Regions from separate parts of the Aneurinibacillus uraniidurans genome, predicted to be linked through region 3. Evidence: riboswitches for the same ligand, from Rfam matches in the RefSeq annotation. Region 3 holds a riboswitch; each other region holds the start of a gene.
The links. Region 3 has a riboswitch for S-adenosylmethionine ahead of PO771_RS16005 (MetQ/NlpA family ABC transporter substrate-binding protein). Riboswitches for the same ligand answer to the same signal wherever they lie in the genome.

Region 1 (2,271 bases), 930 kb from region 3:
CCCTTTCCACCTCACTAGCCATTAGGTCCCTCCTGCTCTCACTGTTTCAACAGGATACGGGCAAAATCCTTCCATACATTGTACCATTCATCCCACGCAAACAAAACAAGACCCATACACTATTACAGTGATGGGTCTTTTGGTTCGTTTGTTTTAGTTTGTCATAAACGCAGCTGCTTCTTTTTTAAGAACTTCAGCCTTGTCTGTATTCTCCCACGGTACATTCAGGTCATTTCGACCGAAGTGTCCATATGCCGCTGTATTGCGGTAGATCGGACGGCGAAGGTCGAGTTCCTTAATGATGCCAGCCGGGCGGAGGTCAAAGTTTTTACGAACAAGCTCAACCAGAACTTCCTCTTCCACTTTACCTGTGCCAAATGTATCAACATTGATAGATACAGGCTGTGCAACCCCGATTGCATACGCTACTTGTACTTCACATTTGTCTGCAAGACCCGCTGCTACGATGTTTTTCGCTACATAGCGCGCTGCATACGCGCCAGAACGGTCAACCTTCGTCGGATCTTTACCGGAGAATGCACCACCGCCATGGCGAGCATATCCACCGTATGTGTCTACGATGATTTTACGGCCTGTAAGACCTGCATCTCCCTGTGGTCCGCCAATTACGAAACGGCCTGTCGGGTTGATGAAGTATTTTGTGCTCTCATCGAGCAGGCTTGCCGGAACAATCGGAGCAATTACGTGCTCTTTCAGATCTTTTTGGATCTGTTCCAGCGTTACAGATGGATCATGCTGCGTAGAGATAACGATTGTGTCAACACGAACCGGCTTATCTCCTTCGTATTCCACCGTTACTTGTGTTTTACCATCCGGGCGAAGGTACGCGAGTGTACCGTTCTTGCGGACTTCCGCTAAGCGGCGAGAAAGTTGATGAGACAACGAGATCGGAAGCGGCATGAGTTCAGGTGTTTCATTGCACGCGAACCCGAACATCAGGCCCTGATCTCCTGCACCGATTGCTTCGATTTGTTCATCTGTCATCTGACCTTCACGCGCTTCAAGTGCCTGGTCAACCCCTTGAGCGATGTCTGGAGACTGTTCGTCAATAGATGTAAGCACGGCACATGTGTCAGCATCAAAGCCGTATTTCGCACGGGTGTAACCGATCTCACGGATCGTCTCACGCACGACTTTCGGGATGTCTACATAGCAGCTTGTTGTGATCTCGCCTGCTACGAGTACCATACCTGTCGTAACAGATGTTTCAGCCGCTACGCGGGCATTTGCGTCTTTTTCAAGAATTGCATCAAGAATTGCATCAGAAACCTGGTCACAAATCTTATCCGGATGTCCTTCTGTTACGGATTCAGATGTGAAGAGATAACGACCTTTTTTAGGCGCCATATTCACGACCTCCTTTTAGTTGCTGTTATTTATTTGATGGTCCCTTCCCGAACCCATTTTGCAAAGCAGTAAAAAACCTTTTCCAAATGCATCACACCTGGAAAAGGGTTGATTTTTACTCAATCTTTGCCCTTTATCTTCCAGAAACAGCATAAAAAATTATGCCTTCTGCTGGTTAGCACCGTTCACCGCCATATGCGGCCATGAGGTTGCCGGGTTTCATCGGGCCAGTCCCTCCACCTTCTCGGGATATAGGGTCTTCATTCTAGACGAATATATCTTATTTCTGTTTAACTGTCAATCATTCTATTGGACCTTGTAGTCGCCGCGCACGATAATATCTGCTTTGCCACTTGTCACAGTAAGCCCGCGTCCATCCGCACGCGGAATGAGCAGCAGGTGGTCATGCGGCACGGCTTCGCCATCTGGCATACTTGTTCCACTCGTCAGATCCGGGATCGTATAGTCCACACCCGGCGTCACCGCTTTAACTTGTCCGGTGCGTACAATGAATTCTGTCCCTTCCATCCCCGTAATGGTTTGGCCTGCCGTCACTTTCTCGACCGTGTAAGATGCCGTACCACCTGTGGAATTATTCGGGGCTGTCGGCTGCGATGATGACTGAATGAGCTTGACCAGCTCTTGGCGCACCTGATCCACATAACTGCGCGTTACAACCGGGTCCCCTTCTGTTCCTGGCTCAGTTGGGGCCGCTGTCCCGACTGATACGAGTCCGACCGTAAAGGCTAACGCCGCGCCGGTGATTCCGTATCCCCATTTATTCACAACTTCTTCCTCCCTTTGTGTTTTTCTGTTAACTTATACGTTTATTTCTTACAAAGGTCGTGGTTTTTTACCTATTTTATATGAACAAGCCATTCCGCTTCTTTTTTCTCTACGCTG
Region 2 (2,271 bases), 950 kb from region 3:
TCCCAGTCCTGGGCAAAGTCACAGCAGGTCTGCCTATTACCGCTGTAGAAAATGTAGAAGAGCATTTTGTTCTACCGGAGAACATGGTAGGAGCGGATACTGTCTATATGCTGCGCATTCAAGGCGAAAGCATGATAGACGCCGGAATTCTCGATGGCGATTACGTAATCGTCCGTCAGCAGCAGGTTGCCAATAATGGAGATATTGTTGTGGCGATGACCGAGGAAGACGAAGCAACTGTGAAGCGCTTCTTTAAAGAAAAAAATCACATCCGCCTTCAACCAGAGAATCAATCCATGGAACCAATTTTACTTCCAGCTGTAACGATTCTTGGCAAAGTTATCGGCGTATACCGCAACATTCACTAAGCCATACAAGAAGAAAGAAGACCCGCTGACTTTTAGTAGCCAGTGGGTCTTCTTTCTTCTTATATACGCGTTATAACACAACGATCAGGAACCAGATAATCATAACCAGTTGAATGATAATTTTTGCAACGGTGCTGCTTAAAAATCCGAGTACCGTTCCAGTCGCAATTCGCATTGCCAAGGCCCCTTTTCCTCGTACCACCTCAAGGCCCCAGACCGCAAGAAACGGACCAACCAAAATCGCAAATGGCCCCAGAAAAGCCCCGAGAAGCAGCGGTCCAGCCAATAGGCCGACCGTAGCCACGATCATGGACCATTTATCTCCCCCATACTTTTTCAGAAAATACGCGTTCGATAGCAAATCTGCCCCGATCAATAAAGCTGTCAGTACGGTCATCGGAACCCAGAACGTCCACGTTAACGGTACATGACCGAGCGCAAATTTGTATGTTAAAAATCCAATCCACACAAGCAGTGCATCAGGAATGATCGGGATTATAACACCCGCCAGGCTTAACAAAAATAACACGCCGATTCCTGTCCAAATTATCGCATCCACAGCCATCCCTCCTTTTTTTATCTTATCATGTTTTTATTTGGTATATGTTTATGTACGCAGTATTTTAGTACAATTAATTCATAGTATATAAATAAGAATTGTTTATATTAATCCTTGACGCCCGATTCCGCTTTTATATATACTAATCATAACGATATCGGTTGAACTTTATATGGTGATCCATTTCTTATCAAGAGCGGCGGAGGGAATAGGCCCGATGAAGCCCGGCAACCAGCAATTCTGCAAGGTGCCACATCCTACAGAACGAGTGGTTCTGACAGATGAGGAAGCGGACTTTTGCATTCACTTGTCCCTTTTCTCCGTACAGAATAGGGATTTTTTTATTTCAGGAGGCGACAATTATGGAACGAGTCATTCACATTTCCTACGATAAAATTGAATTAGCGGCCACTGTTCATTATCCAGCGCCCCACACACGCTGCGACCCGAATAAACGCTGGCCCGCGATTATTATTTGTCACGGATTCGTCGGTAGCCGAATCGGTCAGAACAGACTGTTCGTAGAGGCTGCACGTCGATTTGCTGAAGAAGGCTATTTCGTGCTCCGGTTTGATTATGCCGGATGTGGGGAAAGCGGCGGGAAATATGGCGACAATACAATGGAATCATTCATTGCCCAAACACGCCACGTACTCGACTATGTACGAAGTATCGATTGTGTCGACGCCTCGCGCATTACCTTGCTTGGACACAGTCTGGGCGGTGCCGTTGCTCGTCTGACAGCTAATCGCGATTCGCGCGTATCTTCTTTAATTTTATGGGCGCCAGTTGCACATCCATTTTATGATATTGTCCGCATTGTCGGCCGTGATGCATATGAAGAAGCCGAACAAACAGGCACGACGGATCATCTCGGATATGCCCTCCGCCCTGCATTTTTTCATTCACTTGCTCATGTGCAGCCATTAGCTGATACGGCGTCTGTATTTTATGGAGATGTATTTGTCGCACACGGCACAAATGATACAGACATTCCGTGCGATTATTGCGGCTTGTATCGTGAATCGCTGCGGCGACGCGCGGCTGGACGGTGTGACACAAAGCTAATTGACGGAGCGGACCATGTCTTCGCCTCTCTTGCTGGACGACGCGAATTATTCTCAGCTACTTCCGACTGGCTTGCGCAAGTTGAAGCGCAAAAAAGTGAATGGAGCGACTGGACGATCTAGCCTCTTTTTGTAGAATCAACAAGGGTTGGTGAGAGGGAGTAGGAGAAGGAAGGAGCTCTCGCTTCGGTACACTTGCACGGAAGTGGGGACTGTCCGCTCCGGGAGACCGACGAACGTGCCCGCAAAGAAAGGACTACGATGTTGATTCATCGAA
Region 3 (2,271 bases):
TGTGATTTTGTACGAAGCGCTGCGCCAGATCGGATATCCCGGTATGAGTTAATACCAGCTAAAAGGAGGAGTGGCGATGACGGAGCCGCGTGCAATTTTATTTGATTTAGATGGGACACTGCTGACGATGGATACGGAAGCGTTCGTAAAGCGATACATAGAACGTCTCGGAGCCTATACGGCGCATATTATCGAGCCGCAAAAGCTTGGCGCATCACTTTGGGAAGCGACAAAGCATGTCATGCAAGACGATGATGGCACGAAAACGAATGCTGAAGTATTCCAACAGAAGTTTCTTGATCTGACTGGATTGGCGTATGATACGGTGTGGCCAGTATTCGATCAGTTTTATGCGGATGAGTTTCCGGTATTGCAGGAAGACTGCGGCCCGCATCCATATGCCGCAAAAGTGGTGGAAGAAGCGAAGCGGCAGGGGTATCATGTTGTTGTCGCTACGAATCCGGTATTTCCAGGTGTTTCAATTATTGAACGCCTGCGCTGGGCAGGATTTGCTGCGGAAGATTTCGTGCATGTGACGGTATTTGAAGAGGCTCATTACTGCAAGCCAAATCCGAATTACTTCCGGGAGATCAGTGAATCTATCGGCATTCCACCTGAACGCTGTATTATGATCGGGAATGATATGCAGCAGGATATGGTCGCAGAAGAAGTTGGAATGCAAACTTTTTTGGTGGAAGATTATAAAATCGATCGTGGTGTACCACAGCACCGCGTTACAGCGTCAGGAATGATGAAACAGCTGTATGATATGCTTGTAAGCCAGCAGGGACCTTTCATAAAAAAGTCTGAATAATATTTTATTGAAAAAATATTTGACAAACGTTTTAAAGGGAAGTAATATAATTTTCAGTAATTAAATAAAACTCGCTTATCGAGAGCGGCGGAGGGACTGGCCCAATGAAGCCCGGCAGCGGATTTTCTTGCTTATAAGAAAATTTTGTGCCAAATCCAGCAGGATGAAATTCCTGGCAGATAAGAGATGATGAGGTTGCTAGTACCAACTCCCTCTCGGTTTTCTGCCGGCGAGGGAGTTTTTTGTACGATCAAAAAAAGAAAAGGGGTTTTTGCACATGAAGAAGTGGATTGTAATGGCAATTCTTGCGCTGGTTGTAGGCCTGCTCGCAGCATGCGGCGGTGGAGGTAACCAGCAAAAAGCAGAAACAAAGAAGATTATTGTAGGGGCAAGTGCAGTTCCGCATGCCGAGATTTTGAAAAGCGTGCAGGACAAGCTGAAAGCACAAGGCGTGGATATGGAAATCCGCGTATTTAACGACTATGTACTTCCGAATAAAGCGCTTGAAGACAAGCAAATTGATGCAAACTATTTCCAGACAACACCTTACCTCGATGATTTTAACAAAAAGCATGGTACACACATTAAAGCGTTAGACGGTATTCACCTTGAGCCGATGGGCTTATACCCTGGTAAAGAAACAGCGAAGCAACCGAAAAAAGGCGCTGTGATCGCAATTCCGAATGATGTATCCAACGGTGCACGCGCATTAAAACTGATTGAAGCACAAGGTTGGTTTAAGCTGAAAGCTGGCAAGCCACTCAACGAGCTGACACAAAAGGATATTGTAGAAAATCCGAACAACATTCAGATTAAAGAAATGGAAGCTTCTATGCTGCCGCGTGCGGTTGGTGAAGTTGATTACGCTGTAATTAATGGTAACTATGCAATGGAAGGCGGCCTAACGCCAGACAAAGCGATCGCAATGGAGAAGAAAGATTCTGAAGCAGCGAAAACATTCGCAAACATCATCGCAGTTAAAGAAGGCGATGAGAACCGTGACGAGATCAAAAAGCTGATCGCAGTGCTGAAATCCGAGGATACGAAGAAATTCATCCAAGAGAAATACAAAGGCTCCGTTATCCCGGTATTTTAATACCACACAAAAAAACGCACAGAGCATACCGTTCCATACCGGAACACCTGCTCTTGTGCGTTTTTTTATACTCGACGAAAAAGGCGGCGCCAGAAGGACGGCTGCTCTGCGGAGGCAAGAAGCATACGGGTTTCCTGTTTTTCACGCATCATTTGTGTAATGCGTTCATCACGCTCCCGAATGGTTCGTTCCAGATGGTCTTGCTCCTGTTTGCTGGATTCAGACGATTCAGCGTTCATACATACGCCTCCTTATTAAAAATAATTATCTTTATTTTACCAACTTATAAAGTGGTTTTGCACCCCTGAATTGGAATCTGTCTTCCTGATTTGGTATAGTGAAGGCGAAGTCATTTTACAGG

Region 1: another riboswitch for S-adenosylmethionine. It lies ahead of metK (methionine adenosyltransferase); the one in region 3 lies ahead of PO771_RS16005 (MetQ/NlpA family ABC transporter substrate-binding protein).
Region 2: another riboswitch for S-adenosylmethionine. It lies ahead of PO771_RS11285 (alpha/beta hydrolase); the one in region 3 lies ahead of PO771_RS16005 (MetQ/NlpA family ABC transporter substrate-binding protein).

What each region holds. Positions count from the first base shown of each region.
Region 1 covers NZ_CP116902.1:292,769-295,039, reverse strand. Annotated here, with positions in the region: gene metK (methionine adenosyltransferase) at 154-1,368, opposite strand; SAM riboswitch class I at 1,499-1,624, opposite strand; gene PO771_RS01445 (hypothetical protein) at 1,675-2,154, opposite strand; gene PO771_RS01440 (S41 family peptidase) at 2,226-2,271, opposite strand, start outside.
Region 2 covers NZ_CP116902.1:2,259,527-2,261,797, forward strand. Annotated here, with positions in the region: gene lexA (transcriptional repressor LexA) at 1-368, shown strand, start outside; gene PO771_RS11280 (DUF456 domain-containing protein) at 439-927, opposite strand; SAM riboswitch class I at 1,112-1,215, shown strand; gene PO771_RS11285 (alpha/beta hydrolase) at 1,290-2,117, shown strand.
Region 3 covers NZ_CP116902.1:3,211,706-3,213,976, reverse strand. Annotated here, with positions in the region: gene trmL (tRNA (uridine(34)/cytosine(34)/5-carboxymethylaminomethyluridine(34)-2'-O)-methyltransferase TrmL) at 1-52, shown strand, start outside; gene PO771_RS16010 (HAD family hydrolase) at 77-814, shown strand; SAM riboswitch class I at 887-1,000, shown strand; gene PO771_RS16005 (MetQ/NlpA family ABC transporter substrate-binding protein) at 1,092-1,910, shown strand; gene PO771_RS16000 (DUF3967 domain-containing protein) at 1,976-2,149, opposite strand.